2 regions of the Streptomyces sp. MGP-P1 genome follow, and region 2 is predicted to be linked to the other one. Evidence: riboswitches for the same ligand, from Rfam matches in the RefSeq annotation. Region 2 holds a riboswitch; the other holds the start of a gene.
The links. Region 2 has a riboswitch for glycine ahead of gcvT (glycine cleavage system aminomethyltransferase GcvT). Riboswitches for the same ligand answer to the same signal wherever they lie in the genome.
Positions count from the first base shown of each region.

Region 1 (9,521 bases), on a different contig from region 2:
CCATCCCGGAGCTGTACATGCTCACCCTCTGGCTGCACGGCGACACCGACGCCGATCCCGGCGGCGGGATGCTCGCGCCGACGGACGTCCTGGTACCCCTGGCCCCGGCCCCGCCGGGCATCGCCGCCCACCGCCCGCACCGGGTCGCCGATCTGCTGCCCGTCATCTCGCTGCGCGTGGCCCCCGGCCCGCTCCTCAGATCGGCCTGACCGGCGCCACTCCGGCACAGCGCCCCCGCAGCGACCCCGCCCTGCCCCGCCCGGACACCGGGCGGGGCAGGGCGGGGTCGCTGCGGGGGCGCTGTGCCGCCCACCCGGACTAGCCCCATCCGGCCACCCCGAACCACCCAAAGGGACAGTGCAGTTGCGGTGAACCGTCCGCGCGGGTGATGCGTCATGAGAGGAGTACGGGTGCTGCGGCCAAATCCCTGCGGAATCATCCCCGTAGGGCAACACTGGGACCGGACCGACTGATACGGGGGCGGCCATGAACACCACATCCAGCCGCAGGACACTCGACTCGACGCAGCGAAAGAACCCATCCATGTGCCAGCACCAGCCACCCTGCCCCACCGCCGAATCACCCGACCGGGAGGCCGCCCGCCTGACGGCCCACCACCCCGAACAGGGATGGAGCCTCTTGTGCAACGGCGTCCTGCTCTTCGAGGACACCGGCGAACTGCTGCCCGACGGACAGATCATCGCTCCGCACCGGACTCTAGCAACCGGTCGTGTGGTGAAGGCCGCCTGAGGACGGGCCGACGAACAGGGGCCGGCCCGGAGAGATCTCCGCACCGGCCCCGACGCATGTCCGGCGCGCACCGCTCACGGCGCACGCCCTGCCTCAGCCTGTCTCAGTCGTCGTACGCGTCCAGCGGGGGGCAGGAGCAGACCAGGTTCCGGTCGCCGAAGGCGCCGTCGATGCGGCGCACCGGCGGCCAGTACTTGTCCGCGGCGGAGACTCCGGCCGGGAAGACGGCCTCCTCGCGGCTGTAACCGTGGTCCCAGTCGCCGCCGAGCGCGGCCGCGGTGTGCGGGGCGTTGCTCAGCGGGTTGTCGTCCTGGCTCCACTCCTCCGAGGCGACCTTCTCGATCTCGGCCCGGATCGCGATCATGGTGTCGCAGAATCGGTCGAGCTCCGCGAGGTTCTCGCTCTCCGTCGGCTCGATCATCAGCGTGCCGGCCACCGGGAACGACATGGTGGGCGAGTGGAAGCCGTAGTCGATCAGACGCTTGGCCACGTCGTCGATGGAGACGCCGGTCGCCTTGGAGATCGGGCGCAGGTCCACGATGCACTCGTGCGCGACCAGACCGGCCGGGCCGTTGTACAGGATCGGGAAGTGCGGCTCCAGCCGCTTGGCGATGTAGTTCGCGGCCAGCACGGCGACCTGCGTGGCCCGCTTGAGCCCCTCGCCGCCCATCAGACGGACGTACGCCCACGAGATCGGCAGAATGCCCGCCGAACCCCACGGGGCGGCCGAGATCGGGCCCACACCGGTCTCCGGGCCCGCGGCGGGCTGGAGGGGGTGGTTGGGGAGGTACGGGGCGAGGTGCGCGCGGACACCGACCGGGCCGACGCCGGGGCCGCCGCCGCCGTGCGGGATGCAGAAGGTCTTGTGCAGGTTCAGGTGCGAGACGTCGCCGCCGAACTTGCCGGGCTTGGCGAGCCCGACCAGCGCGTTGAGGTTGGCGCCGTCGACGTAGACCTGGCCGCCCGCGTCGTGCACCTCGCCGCAGATCTCGGCGACGTGCTCCTCGAACACCCCGTGCGTGGACGGGTAGGTGATCATGAGCACGGCCAGCTCGTCGCGGTGCTGCTCGATCTTGGCGCGCAGGTCCGCGATGTCGACCTCGCCGTCGTCGGCGGTCTTCACCACGACGACCTTCATGCCCGCCATGACGGCGCTGGCGGCGTTGGTGCCGTGCGCGGACGACGGGATGAGGCAGACGGTGCGCTGGTCGTCGCCGTTGGCCCGGTGGTACGCGCGGACGGCCAGCAGACCCGCGAACTCGCCCTGGGAGCCGGCGTTGGGCTGGATGGACACCGCGTCGTAGCCGGTGACCTCGGCGAGGCGCTCCTCCAGCTCACGGATGAGGGAGAGGAAGCCCTGCGCCTGGTCGGCCGGGGCGAAGGGGTGCAGCGCGCCGAACTCGGGCCAGGTGATCGACTCCATCTCGGCGGTCGCGTTCAGCTTCATGGTGCAGGAGCCGAGCGGGATCATGCCGCGGTCCAGCGCGTAGTCGCGGTCGGCGAGCTTGCGGAGGTAGCGCAGCATCGCGGTCTCGGAGCGGTGCTGGTGGAAGACCGGGTGGGTCAGGATGTCGTCGGAGCGCAGCAGCCCCTCGGGCAGCGTGTCGGCGACCGTCGCGTCCAGCGCCTCGATGTCGCCCTCGGCGCCGAAGGCGGCCCAGACGGCGGAGATCTGCGCGCGGGTGGTGGTCTCGTCGCAGGCGATGGAGACCTGGCCGGCGTCGACGAGGCGGAGGTTGACGCCTCGCTCCCGGGCGTCCGCGACGACGGCCGCGGCCTTTCCGGGGACCCGTACGGTCAGGGTGTCGAAGAACGCGCCGTGCACGACGTCGACACCGGCACTCCGCAGGCCGTCGGCCAGGATCGCGGCGAAGCGGTGGGTGCGCCGGGCGATCGTCCGCAGCCCGTCGGGACCGTGGTAGACCGCGTACATCCCGGCCATGACGGCGAGCAGGACCTGCGCGGTACAGATGTTGCTGGTGGCCTTCTCCCGGCGGATGTGCTGCTCGCGGGTCTGGAGGGCCAGACGGTAGGCCTTGTTGCCGTCGGCGTCGACGGAGACGCCGACGAGGCGGCCGGGCAGGGAGCGGGCGAACTTCTCGCGGACCGCCATGAAGCCGGCGTGCGGACCGCCGAAGCCCATCGGGACGCCGAAGCGCTGGGTGGTGCCGACCGCGATGTCGGCGCCGAGCGCGCCGGGCGAGGTGAGCAGCGTGAGGGCCAACAGGTCGGCGGCGACGGTGACGATCGCACCGAGCTCGTGGGCCTGCTCGATGACGGGCTCGATGGCGCGCACGGCACCGGAGGCGCCCGGGTACTGGAGCAGGACACCGAAGACGCCGCGCTCGGCGATCTCGGCGGGGATGCCGTCGCTCAGGTCCGCGACGACGACCTCGACACCGGTGGGCTCGGCGCGGGTCTCGATCACCGCGACGGTCTGCGGCAGCGTGTCGGCGTCGATCAGGAAGACGCCCTTCTTGACCTTGCCGACGCGCCGGGCGAGGGCCATCGCCTCGGCGGCCGCGGTGCCCTCGTCGAGCAGCGAGGCGCCGGAGGTGGGCAGCCCGGTCAGCTCCGCGACCATCGTCTGGAAGTTGAGGAGGGCCTCCAGGCGGCCCTGCGAGATCTCCGGCTGGTACGGCGTGTAGGCCGTGTACCAGGCGGGGTTCTCCATGACGTTGCGCAGGATGACGGGCGGCGTGAAGGTGCCGTAGTAGCCGAGGCCGATCATCGGGGCCAGCACCTCGTTGCGGTCGGCCAGCGACCGCAGCTCGGCCAGGACCTCCGCCTCGGTGCGCGCCGACGGAAGGTTCAGGGCCTCCGCGCTCTTGATCACGTCGGGCACCGCGGCGGCGGTGAGCTCGTCGAGGGAGCCGTAGCCGACCTGGGCGAGCATCTTCGCCTGGGCTCCGGCGTCGGGCCCTATGTGGCGCTGCTCGAACGGAATGCCCTGCTCCAGCTGGGAGAGCGGAGTGCGACGGGGGGTCATGGTGGAGGCCTCCTGGTCTGTCACGACCTGCGAGGGGCACCACGGCGCGGGTGCCCGAACGGCCTCCCCCTCTGTCATCTCAACCTGAGAGCTTCACCGGCGCGCCCGGGGGCGTGCCGACTTTCACCGTCGGTGAGGGTCGAGTCCGCCTGGGCCTGCGCCCGCACGGAATCGCCCTGCTTTCCAGAGTGACCTCGTCCGTGCGGTACGGGGGCCTGAGAGATTCCGGGGAGGAGTTGCTCCTTCGGCGCCTCCGGATTCTGCACCGGAGGACTCTCCCGCACGGGGTCAGCAGCCACAGCCAGCCTACCAGCGGCCATCGCGCCGGGGTTCTCGAGTGGCCGACGCCACGGATCTGCACTTGTGTGGTGCTGGTGGAGCGTCAGCGTCCACCCTGAGCAGTTGCGACCAGTGGGAGGCACCGTGCAGACCGATGTCGATCCGCGCCGCCTGATCGGCCGCAAGGCATTCGATCGCAAGGGCGCCAAGATCGGAACGGTGGATGAGGTCTATCTTGACGACGCGACGGGCGTGCCCGAGTGGGCGGCCGTCCGCACCGGCCTGTTCAGCAGGGACGCCTTCGTCCCCCTGGAGCCCAGCGAATTCGTCGAGGACGCGCTGCGCGTCCCCTTCGACCGCGCGTTGATCAAGGGCGCGCCGGACTTCGGCGTCGGCCGGCACCTCTCGCCCGAGCAGGAACTGCAGCTCTACCGCCATTACGGGCTGGACTCCCCGCCCCCGGCGGAGTCGGCACCCGACCGCGACTTCGGCAGGCTGGCGGGCCAGGAGGAGTAGTCGGCCGCTTCACGGACGAGCGGCAGCGGGTCGGCGGGCCGCAGCAGCGGATCGTCGACGCGGAACGTCAGCACCCGGCCGGGTGCGCTCCACGGTTCCTCGAACCGGACGGTGACCCGGCCCACACCGCTCCCCTGCACCCAGCCGTGCCCGTGCTCCTCGTGGTGCACGTCGTGCCCGGCGGGCCAGCGCCGCGCGGCGAGCAGCTCCGCGCCGTCCGGTTCGGGCTCGGCCGCCACGTTCTCCTCGTCGCCCCCCACCGGCGCCCGGTGCTCCTCCCGGTCCCGCCGAGCGAGCTCCCGGGCGTCTGCGGCCTGGGCGAACAGGTCCTCCTGGGTGTAGTCGGCCAGCCCCGTCACGCCGACCCCCAGCAGCCGTACGCCCCCCGTGGTGTCGACGGACTCCAGCAGCCGCCCCGCCGCCTCACGGACCACGGTGGGGTCGTCCGTGGGGCCTCTGAGCGTCTCGGAGCGGGTCAGGGTGGAGAAGTCGTAGCGGCGCACCTTCAGCACCACGGTGCGGCCCGACCGGTCGGCGGCGCGCAGCCGCTCCACGCACCGGACGGCCAGCCGCTCCACTTCGGCCCGCACCCGCACCCGGTCGTGCAGGTCCACGTCGAAGGTGTCCTCCACCGATACGGACTTGGCGTCCCGCTCGGCGACCACCGGCCGGTCGTCGAGCCCCAGCGCCATCCGGTAGAGCCCGTGGCCGTGGGCCTTGCCGACCAGCCGTACGAGCTCCGCCTCGCCCGCCTCGGCCAGATCGTGGACGGTGGTCATCCCGGCACGTCTGAGGTGGTCGCCGGTGGCCGGTCCTACCCCCGGCAGGATGCGCACCGACATGGGAGCGAGCAGCTCACGCTCGGTGCCCGGCTCGATGAGCAGCAGCCCGTCGGGCTTGGCCTCCTCGGATGCGATCTTGGCGAGCATCTTGGAACCGGCCAGCCCGACGGATCCACTGAGGCCGGTCACCGCGCGGATCGCCGTCCGCAACCCCTCGCCCGTCGCACGGGCCGACGCCGCGTCGTCGGCCGTCCCGCCGGCCTCCAGGTCCACGAAGGCCTCGTCCAGGCTGAGCGGCTCCACCAGGGGCGACAGCCGCCCCAGGAGCTCCATCACCTGGTCGCTCACCGTCCGGTACAGCGAGAAGCGCGGCACCAGGTAGGCGGCGTTCGGCGCGAGCCGCCGGGCCTGTGCGGTGGGCATCGCCGAGTGCACGCCCAGGCGCCGGGCCTCGTACGAGGCGGTGGCGACCACTCCGCGCGGTCCGAGGCCGCCCACCACGACCGCCTTGCCGCGCAGACTCGGCTTGGCCGCCTGCTCCGCCGACGCGTAGAAGGCGTCCATGTCCAGGTGAAGGATGGTGGGCGCGGGTCTCACACCCTCGATGCTGCCCTACGGCACTGACAACGGGACGGTCCGGCACCCCATGGGTGCCGGACCGTCCCGTCGTCCTCTGCGTGCTGCCCGCCGTGCTGCGCTTCCGGGGTGCTCAGACGGCGCGGTTGCGCCGCCGCGCCAGCTCGTCGGCGGGGTTGTGGCCGACGAGCGTCTCACCGGTGTCGACCCGCTCGCCGTGCAGCTGCGAGAGCGCCGCGTCCACGTCCCGCCAGACGACGCCGACGGCGATCCCGAAGATCCCCTGCCCGCCCTGGAGCAGGCTGACGACCTCGTCGGGCGAGGAGCACTCGTAGACCGTGGCCCCGTCGCTCATCAGCGTCATGCGCCCGAGATCCTGGAAACCGCGGGCCCGCAGGTGCTGAACCGTGGTGCGGATGTTCTGCAGAGCGACCCCGGTGTCCAGGAAGCGCTTGACGATCTTGAGGAGAACCACGTCCCGGAAACTGTAGAGACGCTGGGTCCCCGACCCGTAGGCCGGGCGCACACTGGGCTCGACCAGTCCCGTACGGGCCCAGTAGTCCAACTGGCGGTAGGTGATCCCCGCCGCCGCGCACGCCGTCGGTCCGCGATAGCCGATGTCGACGGCATCGCTCGCCGCTGCCACGCCGCCCGCTGCCACCGCTGCCGGTTGAACCGGCTGCCTGATGGCGTGGTCGGCTCCACTGCCGTGCTGCGGATACGGCCCACCCGCCGCCGTACCGTCGCCGCTGCTTCTCACGCCGACCTCCGTCCTTGACCTGCCCACTCGAAGGTAGGCAGTCACTCGGGGTGCGTCAACGATCGCCACACTCGGCACGCCGAGTGATAATCACCCTGAGGGTGGTTTCCCGTGTCTCGTTTCCGGGAAAGGCTTGTCGGATGCGCTGACAGCACCCCTGCGGGACGGTCACTGACTGTTCGTACCGAAGTCCTCCGGAGAGATCTGATCGAGGAACTCGCGGAACTTCTCCACCTCGTCCTCCTGCTCGTCGGGGATCGCGATGCCCGCATCGTCCAGCACGCCGTCACTGCCGTAGATCGGCGTGCCGGTCCGCAGGGCGAGCGCTATGGCGTCGGAGGGCCGGGCGCTCACCTCCACTCCGCTGGCGAAGACGAGCTCCGCGTAGAAGACCCCTTCGCGGAGGTCCGTGATGCGGACCTCGGTGAGCTCCTGGCCCAAGGCCTCGAGCACATCCTTGAACAGGTCATGGGTCAGCGGCCTGGCGGGAGCCATGCCCTGCTGGGCGAAGGCAATCGCAGTCGCCTCCCCAGGACCGATCCAAATGGGGAGGTACCGGTCGCCTCCCACTTCACGCAGGAGAACGATCGGTTGGTTGGAGGGCATTTCCACCCGGACACCGACAACGTCGAGCTCGTTCACACAGCAACCCTAGGACGTGCTCGCCATGTTTGGGTAGTCGGGCTCCGCCGAGGTCAGTGCAGACGGCTGCGCAGAGCGCTCTGCACGAGGGCCGCGTGCAGCCGTACGGACAGCTCGGCGAGCTCGTTCGCGGTGGCCTCGGCATGGGCCCTGGTCTGGGGATTACGGTGTCGGCGCAAGGGCGCGACCAGCTGCTCCACCAGCCCCGCCTCCCGGTCGGCGGAGGCCCGCATGGCCCGAAGATGACGCGGTTCCAGGCCGAAACGCCCCAGGTCCGCCACCAGCTTGGCGACGGTCACCATCTCGGCGTCGTAGCCGCCCCCGGGTGCGGGGACGATCAGCCCGTAGGACTCCCACTCGGCCAGCCGGTCCTCGTCGACCTCGGCCGCCGCGAGCAGCTCGGCCCGTCCGACCCGGGCGGCGGTCGCCGTCCCGGGACCGGTCTCCCACACCCCGTCGGCCAGGTCCCGCCGCTCGCCGGGCGAGGGCAGCACGGGCTGCTCCCCGCGGGCCAGGGCGTCCAGGTGCTCCCGGATGACCTTCAGCGGCAGGTAGTGGTCCCGCTGCATGCGGAGCACCTGGGCCAGGCGCTCCACATCACGCGGGGCGAACTTCCGGTATCCGGAAGGAGTGCGCTGCGGCTCGACGAGCCCCTCCGCCTCCAGGAACCGGATCTTGGAGATGGTGACTTCGGGAAACTCGTCGCGCAGCTGGATGAGCACCGTACCGATGCTCATCGGGCGCGCTTCCGCGGTGGCGGTGCCGTGTCCGGCACCGCCCGTCGGTGTTCGCAGCATGGGCCTTCCTCGGGGTCCCCCCGGACGGAGTCCGGGGGCTGGTCACACGCCCCGCGGGCTCGCATAGAAGACCAGGCGGTACTTTCCGATCTGGACTTCGTCGCCGTTGGACAGCTGGACCGAATCGATGCGCTCACGGTTGACGTAGGTGCCGTTGAGGCTGCCGACATCACCCACGGTGAAGCTACCGTCCGGGCTCCTGCGGAACTCCACATGACGCCGCGACACGGTCACGTCATCGAGAAAGATGTCGCTCTGCGGGTGACGGCCGGCCGTGGTCAGGTCGCTGTCGAGCAGGAAGCGGCTCCCGGAGTTCGGGCCCCTCCGCACGACCAGCAGCGCCGAGCCTCCGGGCAGCGCGTCGACCGCGGCCTGGGCCTCCGGGGAGAGCGAGGGCAGAGCGGTCTGCCCCGTCGCCTCCGCCTCGTAAGCCTCGAGGCCGGAGATGGAGATGGTTGACGTCGTCTCCGAGGGGCGCTCGGGAACACCGCCCCGCAGCGGCGCGCCGCAGTTGGAGCAGAACCTGCTGGCCTCCGCGTTGCGGTGACCGCACCTCGTGCAGACCGGCATCGACGAGCCCTCCGGGGTGAACCCTCCACCCGTACTCGAGGCTGATGGTGCGCCGAAACCTATGCGTCCGGCACCGGCAGGGTCAACAGACGACACGCCGTCACCCCCCGGGGCGCCGGACACCTCGTCGCGGAAGAGCGGACGCTCCGCCTCCTGCTCCTCGCCCTGACCGTGGCGCGGCGCGCGGTGGCGGGCAGCACTGTTGCTGTCCTCGCGTGCACTCTTCCCGAACAACTTCGCAAACAACTTCACGGGCGATTCCCCTTGACCGACATAGACCCGCCCGTGGGGCAGGACGAACCCTGATTGAACACACCTGCCGACCCGGACATCTTCACAACGTCCGTATCCACCCGACAGTTTCCACCACGCACCACCAATCCGGTGCGCCGACCCCCCGCAACCGTCCGACCCGCTCCACCGGCCCCCACGCTCGCCCGGCTCACGGGGATGACGACCGAGCGTAGTCAGGCCGCTGCGCCGGTCGCAAGGCGTCGACGACGATGTCGTCGGACCGCTCCACGAGCACGGTGGCCTGCTCCTTCTCCAGCGTCTGGACCACTCCGCCGGGAATGTTGAGGGCGGGCTCCAGATCCTGAGGTTTTCCGATCACCGTGAACTCGTACGGCGCCTCAATCCCCTTGCCGTCCACCTGGACGTTCCCGGCGTCACCGGAGAAATAGGTGTTGGCCACCACCCGCACCCCGTTGACCTGGATCGCCTCGGCCCCCGCCGCCCGCAGTTCCTGAATGGCGTCGAGCAGCATGTCGGGCGCGACCGCCCCCGAGGGGTCGGTGATCGTCAGCGTGATGCCGGGGCCCTGCGCCGCCGCGGTGCCCGCGAGGATACCGAGCTGGCGT
Region 1 is NZ_JBYMEM010000007.1:2,265,349-2,274,869, reverse strand. Features, by position in the region: gene AC3CH1_RS31735 (hypothetical protein) at 1-209, shown strand, start outside; gene AC3CH1_RS31730 (DUF5999 family protein) at 544-750, shown strand; gene gcvP (aminomethyl-transferring glycine dehydrogenase) at 854-3,739, opposite strand; glycine riboswitch at 3,933-4,030, opposite strand; gene AC3CH1_RS31720 (PRC-barrel domain-containing protein) at 4,163-4,534, shown strand; gene AC3CH1_RS31715 (DNA polymerase IV) at 4,456-5,913, opposite strand; gene AC3CH1_RS31710 (MerR family transcriptional regulator) at 6,026-6,652, opposite strand; gene AC3CH1_RS31705 (bifunctional nuclease family protein) at 6,821-7,294, opposite strand; gene ftsR (transcriptional regulator FtsR) at 7,348-8,091, opposite strand; gene AC3CH1_RS31695 (FHA domain-containing protein) at 8,134-8,913, opposite strand; gene AC3CH1_RS31690 (DUF881 domain-containing protein) at 9,104-9,521, opposite strand, start outside.
Region 1: it holds a riboswitch for glycine, as region 2 does, so the genes downstream of both, gcvP (aminomethyl-transferring glycine dehydrogenase) here and gcvT (glycine cleavage system aminomethyltransferase GcvT) in region 2, are expected to answer to the same signal.

Region 2 (9,521 bases):
ATGGGCGACGCCCGCACGCCCACCGTTGTCAACGGAAATAAACCCGCCCCCACCCCCGTGAGCGGATGGAATGCAACTCCCGGTCCTTCGGGTGCGCCCCCTTACCCAGCGCTGCCGACGGCAAGCTTCTTCCTCGGTTTTTCACCGTAAATTCTCAGAGTGGTGTCGTTTCGTCGCCACCCCGTGAATTTACGGTGAAGCACCGAGTCCGGAGCCCCACGTTTCGCTGGGAGTGCTCCGTCGACCGGGCCTTCACCGCACGCGAACAGGCCGCCCCCTAGGAGATCGGGCACGAGGCGCGCTGCCAGACCTTCGCGACCCATCATCGCCAGGGGCGGATCTCCCCCGTGGACGGCCGGCACTCGACGTGACGTCACGGACGCGAGATCAACCCACAGCCCTGTGAAACAACGAGGCCTGGGTCGAGAGTTCGGCCAGCAGTCGCGAGTGGCCCGCGAGGTGCTCCTCGGCCCTGAGGTCGATCAGGTCGCCCCAGAGCAGGCACTCCTCGAAGATGCGCTTTCCGCCAGGGTCCACCAGTCTCACGGTGACGGCGACGGCGGCGGCCTCGTCCGGAATCGACCGCAACAGCTGTAACAGGGTCCTCATCTCCTGCCGCACCGCGGTCAGTCGCTCAGCGTGGCTGGTACTGGCGATCAGGTTCCCGAGCGCCGTCCGCGACATGGCGTCGCTGTTGTCCAGGCCGGCCATGGCCCCGTCCAGGATCTGGCGGGCGGCGAGAGTCAGTGCGCGGTCAGCGAGGAAGACGTGCGCCACCGTCAAGTCGTACCGCGCCTGGACGCGAGGGCTGAGAGGCGCCAATGCCGCGAGAGCGTCTGCGGCGGAAAGGAACTCCTCGTACCTGTGGGCGAGCTGCGCGGTGTTCACATGAACCTCCGGGAACAGGATGCTGATTGCGGAAGGCCGGACCCGAGACGTACTCCTCGGCGTGAGGAGACGCGCACCGGCTGGAGGGGCCATCGCCCCTTCCGGCGACCTCGTCGACACCGGTCAGGTCGTCCACAGCATCCTGGACCTGGCGCACCGCGCGCCGGGCGGCCCGCCGCTCGCGTCGGAACACGGGGCCGACCTCGCCGGCCGTACTCCCGGCAGGACGGCGGACGCCGCCCCGGGGGCCTTCGGATCCTGCCGCGCAGGGCGCTCGCTCACCGCGGAGAGGGCAGGATGCGAACCTGCGCAGACCCGGAAGAGCCCGACCCCGGAAACCGCAGATCCCCGATGGACCACTCCGGGCACCTCTCCTGGAACGGGTCTTCGGACTTGATGGGGCTGTGGTGGTGGCGGCCTGACGTGAGGTCACCGTCCGGGACGGTCGAGGCCCACAACGCGGACTCGGTCGCCGACTGGCCCAGCACCCGGCCCGCCCCCTGGCGCGAAGCCGTCCGCACACTCCTGCGCCGCAACCGCTTCTTCACCCACGTCGCCGACCCCACCCACCTGCCTGAACTCCTCACCCTCGCCGAGACCGTCGAGCAGTGGTGGGACGGCATCGAGACCTACCTGACCGTCGGCATCACCGACGCCGCCTCCGAAGGCAACAACCGCCTCGTCAAGCTCGAAGCCCCCCACGCCTTCGGCTTCCGAAGCCGGAAGGACCCGCGCCTCCGGTCACGTCGTGCAACCGCCCGGCGAAGTCGACGGAAGGCGCACCCCCATCACCTTCGGAAACCCCCCAGAACACGACCTGACCGCAACCGCGGCGGAGAGGGCAGGATTCGAACCTGCGCAGGCCCGTAAGAGCCCGACCCAAGAAGCCTCAGGTCCCCGATAAACCACTCCGGGCACCTCTCCCAGAACGCGGCCCAACCGCAACCGCAGCGGAGAGGGCAGGATTCGAACCTGCGCAGGCCCATAAGAGCCCGACCCAAGAAACCTCAGGTCCCCGATAAACCACTCCGGGCACCTCTCCCTGCTCCCGGCCCGGTCTCCCGTGCCGTTCACAGAAACAACAGTGCCAGATGCTTCTGACACAACGCTGACATTCCTCTGACGCTATGATCCTCTTTCCTTTGTCGTCGGCCGATGCTGTAATTCATCGTCGCGATTTTTTCGAGAAGGGAACGATCGTGTCTGCCGTATCGATCGAAGATCCAATTCTGCGAGCCATCACCGAGCACTCCTCGGCCGAGAATCCCAGCTCCTTCCTCGCGCTCAACAGCGGCAACCTCACTTTCACCGCGCCCGGACTCGACGGTGTGATCGTCTACCGTCGCACCGGCAGGTTCGCCGTGCAGTTCGGCGGCCCGTTCGCCGGCGCCGACGACTACGACGCACTGCTCGCTCTCTTCCTGGAGCACGTGCGTGAGCAGGAACTGCGTTTGGTCGGCGTCCAGTTGCAGCGCGCGGACGGGGAGGCGTACGCGCGTCACGGGTTCACCGTCAACCAGATAGGCGCCTCGTGGGCGGTCCGGGTGCCGGATCTCACCCTCAAAGGGACGCGCTTCATGCAGTTGCGCAACAAGATCTCCCGGGCCCTGCGCAACGGGCTCCAGGTGCGCGAGGTCGATGCCGACTCATACGGCGAGGCGCTCAGTACCATCGACGACGCTTGGCTCGGGTCCAAGGGAGGCTCCCCTCAACTGGAGTTCCTGGTCGGTCAGATCGGCGGCTCCACGCAGACGCTGCGCCGGCTGTTCGTCGGGACCATCGACGGCGCTCCGGTCGGCTACATCTCCTACTGCCCCGTGTACGGCACTCGTACCGGCTGGATGCACGACCTCAGCCGGCGCGTACCGGCGGGCTCACCCGGACTGATGGAAGCGATCAACGCGCACGCCATAGAGGTGTTCCGCGGCGAGGGGGTCGAGTGGCTGCACTTCGGCTTCACCCCGTTCACGGGCCTGAGCGAGGACTGTGAACTACCCGGCCACAGCCCGTCGTTCCAGTGGCTCATGCACTTCCTCTGGGCCGAGGGCGCCGCACTGTATCCGGCGCAGACGCAGCTGGCGTACAAGCAGAAATGGGGGCCGGACCTGGTCATCCCCGAGTACGTCGCCTTCCAGGGCGGGCCCTCGCTCGCGGGCTTCGCGCACGTCTTCCGCGCCTGCAAGGCTTTCTGAATCCTGCGTCGAGCCGGGACAGCCACGTGCCGACACCCGGTTCACGCCGCACTCGTCCGCAGTCGACTCCCCATGGAAGGAGAACACAGTGAGCGATCTGAACCCCGACGTGGACGCCCTGAGGCACTCGTTGGTCGAGCTTCTCATGGGCATCATAGGCAGCCCTGACGACGAGGAACTCGCCCGAACCGCCGACCAGGCAGTACGCGGACTCGACCGGCGTCTGGCCGACGAATCCCCCGCTGCCCGACTCGGGGACCGGTAAGAATTTCCACATCGCCCGGCTTCTAATTCCCGGCGGCGATCAGCCGGTCGACGACCTCGCGGAGCCGGGCGGTGGTGCGATCGCACGGCACGGCGGTGAGCAGGGAAGCCCTGACAGCGCCCAAAGGTGCGAACTCGCTGGTCAAGGCCCATCTGTCTAACACTCGATGATGTTCACCGCGAGCCCGCCCCGCGCCGTCTCCTTGTACTTCACGCTCATGTCGGCCCCGGTCTCCTTCATGGTCTTGATGACCTTGTCGAGGGAGACCTTGTGGCTGCCGTCGCCCCGCAGCGCCATCCTGGCCGCGGTGACCGCCTTCACCGCCGCCATGCCGTTGCGCTCGATGCAGGGGATCTGGACGAGGCCGCCGACCGGGTCGCAGGTCAGGCCCAGGTTGTGCTCCATGCCGATCTCGGCGGCGTTCTCCACCTGCTCGGGGGAGCCGCCGAGGACCTCGGCCAGGGCTCCGGCCGCCATGGAGCAGGCGGAGCCGACCTCGCCCTGGCAGCCGACCTCGGCGCCGGAGATCGAGGCGTTCTCCTTGAACAGCATGCCGATCGCACCGGCCGCGAGGAGGAAGCGCACGACGCTGTCCTCCTTCTCCGTCTCGGTGCAGCCGCCGGCCGCGAAGTTCATGTAGTAGTGCAGAACGGCGGGGATGATGCCCGCCGCGCCGTTGGTGGGGGCGGTGACCACGCGGCCGCCCGCCGCGTTCTCCTCGTTGACCGCCATCGCGTACAGAGTGATCCACTCCATCGCGTGGGCCTGCGGGTCGCCCTCGGCGCGCAGCTGGCGGGCCGAGTTCGCGGCGCGGCGGCGGACCTTGAGGCCGCCGGGGAGGATGCCCTCGCGGGACATGCCGCGCGAGACGCAGGCCTGCATGACGCGCCAGATGTCCAGCAGCCCGGAGCGGATCTCCGCCTCGGTGCGCCAGGTCAGCTCGTTCTCCAGCATCATCGAGGAGATCGAGAGACCGGTCTCCCCGGAGAGCCGCAGCAGCTCGTCGCCGGTGCGGAAGGGGTGCTTGAGGACCGTGTCGTCCGGGACGATCGGGTTCTCCCCGGCCACCGCGTCCTCGTCGACGACGAAGCCGCCGCCGACCGAGTAGTACGTCTTCTCCAGGAGGGGGCGCCCTCGGTGTCGTACGCGAGGATCGTCATGCCGTTGGCGTGGTACGGGAGTGCCTTGCGGCGGTGCAGGACCAGGTCCTCGTCGAAGTCGAACGGGATCTCGTGCATGCCCAGCAGGTTGATCCTGCCGCTGCCGCGGATCTCCTCGACCCGGCCGTCGGCCAACTCCACGTCCACGGTCTGGGGCGACTCGCCCTCCAGGCCGAGCAGGACCGCCTTGGGCGTGCCGTGCCCGTGGCCGGTCGCGCCGAGGGAACCGTACAGCTCGGCCCGTATCGAGGCGGTGTGTGCGAGCAGCCCCTCGTTCTTGAGGCGGCGCGCGAACATCCGGGCGGCGCGCATCGGGCCCACCGTGTGGGAGCTGGACGGGCCGATGCCGACCGAGAAGAGGTCGAAGACCGAGATGGCCACGGGAGTACTCCTTGGGGTTGGAAGACGCCGTTGTCTGCCTGGGTGGTGCGGGAACGGGCCGGGGGTGCGGAACGGGCCGGGGTGGGGCCCGCGGATCAAGCGGGTCAGGCGGTCGAGCGGGTCAGGCGGGTCAAGCGGGTCAGGCGGTCGAGCAGGTCAAGCGGGGCAAGCGGGGCAAAAGGTGGAGCGAGGGACACAGGTCGGGGCACCGCGCTCACTCTCCTCAGTGTGCGCGGTGCCCCGTCCGAACGTGCGGAACCGCAGGCCAAGTGCTACTTGAGGCCGGGGTACAGCGGGAACTTCTCGGCCAGCGCGACCACGCGGGCCTTGAGGTCGTCCGCGTCGTAGGACGGCTTGAGGGCGGCGGCGATGATCTCCGCGACCTCCGTGAAGTCCTCGACGCCGAAGCCGCGGGTGGCCAGCGCCGGGGTGCCGATCCGCAGGCCCGAGGTGACCATCGGGGGGCGCGGGTCGTTCGGGATGGCGTTCCGGTTGACCGTGATGCCCAGCTCGTGGAGCCGGTCCTCGGCCTGCTGGCCGTCCAGCTCCGAGTTGCGCAGGTCGACCAGGACCAGGTGCACGTCGGTGCCGCCGGAGAGGACGGATACGCCCACCTCGGTGACGTCCGGCTGGACCAGGCGCTCGGCCAGGATGCGCGCGCCGTCCAGGGTGCGCTGCTGGCGCTCCTTGAACTCCTCGCCCGCCGCGATCTTGAACGAGACCGCCTTGGCCGCGATCACGTGCTCCAGCGGGCCGCCCTGCTGACCCGGGAAGACCGCGGAGTTGATCTTCTTGGCGAGCTCCTGCGTGGAGAGGATCACGCCGCCGCGCGGACCGCCGAGGGTCTTGTGCGTGGTGGTGGTCACGACATGGGCGTGCGGCACCGGGTTGGGGTGCAGACCGGCCGCGACCAGGCCCGCGAAGTGCGCCATGTCGACCATCAGGTACGCGCCGACCTCGTCCGCGATGCGGCGGAAGGCGGCGAAGTCCAGCTGGCGCGGGTAGGCGGACCAGCCGGCCACGATCAGCTTCGGCTGGGACTCCTTGGCGAGGCGCTCGACCTCCTCCATGTCCACGATGCCGCTCTCGTCGACGTGGTACGGGACCACGTTGTAGAGCTTGCCGGAGAAGTTGATCTTCATGCCGTGGGTCAGGTGACCGCCGTGGGCCAGGTTCAGGCCCATGATCGTGTCGCCCGGCTTCAGCAGCGCGAACATTGCGGCGGCGTTCGCCTGGGCGCCGGAGTGCGGCTGCACGTTCGCGGCCTCGGCGCCGAACAGGGCCTTGATCCGGTCGATCGCGATCTGCTCGACGACGTCGACGTGCTCACAGCCGCCGTAGTAGCGGCGGCCCGGGTAGCCCTCGGCGTACTTGTTGGTGAGGACGGAGCCCTGTGCCTCCATGACGGCGACCGGAGCGAAGTTCTCCGAGGCGATCATTTCGAGGGTGGACTGCTGACGGTGGAGCTCGGCGTCGACGGCGGCGGCGACGTCCGGGTCCAGCTCGTGGAGGGAGGAGTTCAGAAGCGACATCAGGGGGTCCCTTAAGGTCTCAGTTGCCGGAGAACGCGGTGTACTCGTCGGCGGAGAGCAGGTCGGCCGGCTCCTCCGCGACGCGCACCTTGAACAGCCAGCCGCCCTCGAAGGGAGCGGAGTTCACCAGCGAGGGGTCGTCCACGACGTCCTGGTTGGCCGCCGTCACCTCACCGGTCACCGGCGAGTACAGATCGCTGACGGACTTGGTCGACTCCAGTTCGCCGCAGGTCTCGCCCGCGGTCACCGTGTCGCCGACCTCCGGGAGCTGGGCGAAGACGACGTCACCGAGCGCGTTGGCCGCGTACTCCGTGATGCCGATGGTGGCCACGCCGTCCTCGAGGGCCGACAGCCACTCGTGCTCCTTGCTGTACCGCAGCTGCTGGGGGTTGCTCATGACCTGAATTCTCCTGTACGCGGGGGAGTGCTGATGAACGGTGGTCTTACGGTGTGAGACGGAGGTACGTCACTTCCGTGACGTCTGCTCGGTGACGTCCGCGCGCGTCGCTTCGCTGACGCCCGCGCGCGGTCGGGGAAGGTCCGGTTACCGCCGGTCTTCCCCGAAGATCACTTCTGGCGCTTGTAGAACGGCAGCGCGACGACCTCGTACGGCTCGTGCGTGCCCCGGATGTCCACGCCCACGCCCTCGGTGCCCGGGGCGGCGAAGGCCGCGTCCACGTAGGCCATGGCGATCGGCTTGCCCAGCGTCGGGGACGGGGCGCCGGAGGTGACCTCGCCGATCACCTTGCCGTCGGCCACGACCGGGAAACCGGCGCGCGGGACCCGGCGGCCCTCGGCGACCAGGCCCACCAGCTTGCGCGGCGGGGCGGTCTCGGCGCGCTCGGCGGCGGCGGTCAGGGCCTCGCGCCCGACGAAGTCGCCCTCCTTCTCGAACTTCACGACCCGGCCCAGGCCCGCGTCGAACGGGGTGAGCGCGGTCGTCAGCTCGTGCCCGTACAGCGGCATGCCCGCCTCCAGGCGCAGCGTGTCCCGGCAGGAGAGCCCGCAGGGGATCAGGCCGTGCGGCGATCCGGCCTCGGTCAGCGCCCGCCACAGCTGCTCGGCGTGCTCGGGCGCGACGAAGAGTTCAAAGCCGTCCTCACCGGTGTAGCCGGTACGGGCGATGAGGGCCGGAACCCCGGCGACCGTGCCCGGCAGGCCCGCGTAGTACTTCAGCCCGTCCAGGTCGGCGTCGGTGACGGCCTTCATGATGGCGGGCGACTCGGGCCCCTGGACCGCGAGCAGCGCGTACGCGTCCCGGTCGTCGCGCACCTCGGCGTCGAAGCCCCCGACGCGGGCGGTCAGAGCGTCCAGCACGATCTGCGCGTTGCCCGCGTTGGCGACCACCATGTATGCGGCCTCGCCCAGGCGGTAGACGATCAGGTCGTCCACGATCCCGCCGTCCTCCTGGACGATCATCGTGTAGCGGGCCCGGCCGTTGCCGACGGTGGCGATGTTGCCCACCAGCGCGTAGCTCAGGAAGGCGGCGGCCTCGGGCCCGGTGACGGTGATCTCGCCCATGTGCGACAGGTCGAAGAGACCGGCCCGGGTGCGTACGGCGTTGTGCTCGTCGCGCTCACTGGCGTACCGCAGGGGCATGTCCCAGCCCGCGAAGTCGGTCATGGTGGCGCCGAGCGAGCGGTGCAGGGTGTCGAGGGCGGTGAGACGGGGGGCAGTGCTCATGGATACGGCTCCAGGGCATGACGACGTCAGGACGAACCCTCCCCATCTGTCATCGGAACCTGAGAGGTTCGCCGATAGCCCCCGACGGGGTATGCCCCTGGGGGCGCCCCGGATCAGGGGGCTCGGCTTGCACCTTGGGTGGAGCCGCGGAACGGCTCGCTTTTCAGATCTGCCTCATCCACGCGGTACGGGGCCTGAGAGATTCAAGGGAGGATCTTGCTCCTTCGGCGCCCGGCTCACACTGTGGCCGGAACTCTCCCGCGCGGATTCGAACGGCCGGTATGCAGTTGGCGGGGTCATCATCGCATGTATGGGGGGAGAGTGGGGGGTCCGGCCCCCGCGCAGGTGAAGACGGCGGCGACAGGCCCTGGGCCGCTTGTGCCGCATTGCCTTTTCTTTACACTTCAGTGGCAGGCGTGGGGGACACGACGGCAGGGGGATGGGCGATGACGTTGCAGCGGTCGGCACCGACCGCGGGGGTCGCGCACGGCGCGATGCCCGCACAGCCCGGCGCTCCCGCGCGGGAGCTGCTGACGGAGGGCGCGCCGGTGGTACGCGACCTGCGCGGGCGCACCGCCTGCGGCCCGTACGGCCTCGACCTCACCGCCGGTGACGTCGTCGTGGTCTCCGGGCTCCCGGGCAGCGGGAAGTCGACCCTCATCCGGCGGGCCGCGCAGGGCCGCGCCATCGACTCCCAGAACACCCGCGACAGCTGGGCCGCCGCCCTGCCCCGTTTACTTCCCTACGCCCTCTACCGCCCCCTGGTCCGCGCCGCGCACTACCTCGGCCTCTGGCACGCCCTGCGCTCCGGTGAATCCGTCGTCGTGCACGACTGCGGCACCCAGACCTGGGTACGCCGCTGGCTCGCCCGGCACGCCGTGAGCCGGGGCCGCACCCTCCATCTGATCCTGCTCGACGTGACGCCCGAAGTGGCGCGGCAGGGGCAGCGCGAGCGGGGGCGCGGCGTCTCCGGCTATGCCTTCGCCCGCCACCGGCACGCGGTCGCCCGGCTGCTCCGCGACACCGAGCAGGGGCTGCTGCCCGCCGGCTGCACCTCCGCGGTGCTCCTGGACCGCGAGGCCGCGGGAGCGCTCGACCGGATCTCCTTCACGGCCGCCGAGGCCTCCACCGCCCGCTGACGGTTAAGGTGCTGGCCGGAGCAGAGGCCGCCGGGCGCGGCCGAGGCGGTGGAGAGAGGGCACAGAGGCAGTGGACATTCCGGCACCCGCACCGGCACACCCCCAGCAGGGGTGGCCCGCCAACGAGCTCGAAGAGGTGCTGACGGCCTCGCTCGGCGTCCCCGACGCGGGCGGCCGCCTGGTCGAAGTGCTCGGCCGCAGCTCCGTCTGGGTGCCGCTGCCGAACGGTGGCACCCCCGCCAGCGCGGACCTCGACCTGCCGATGATGGAGATCGACGGCG
Region 2 is NZ_JBYMEM010000006.1:905,803-915,323, forward strand. Features, by position in the region: gene AC3CH1_RS19760 (hypothetical protein) at 388-888, opposite strand; tRNA gene AC3CH1_RS19765 (tRNA-OTHER) at 1,173-1,263, opposite strand; gene AC3CH1_RS19770 (transposase) at 1,312-1,758, shown strand; tRNA gene AC3CH1_RS19775 (tRNA-OTHER) at 1,722-1,812, opposite strand; tRNA gene AC3CH1_RS19780 (tRNA-OTHER) at 1,840-1,930, opposite strand; gene AC3CH1_RS19785 (DUF2156 domain-containing protein) at 2,085-3,080, shown strand; gene AC3CH1_RS19790 (hypothetical protein) at 3,169-3,345, shown strand; gene AC3CH1_RS19795 (hypothetical protein) at 3,368-3,490, opposite strand; partial or broken gene AC3CH1_RS19800 (L-serine ammonia-lyase) at 3,502-4,886, opposite strand; gene glyA (serine hydroxymethyltransferase) at 5,159-6,418, opposite strand; gene gcvH (glycine cleavage system protein GcvH) at 6,438-6,815, opposite strand; gene gcvT (glycine cleavage system aminomethyltransferase GcvT) at 6,986-8,101, opposite strand; glycine riboswitch at 8,275-8,372, opposite strand; gene AC3CH1_RS19820 (AAA family ATPase) at 8,548-9,240, shown strand; gene AC3CH1_RS19825 (enhanced serine sensitivity protein SseB) at 9,311-9,521, shown strand, end outside.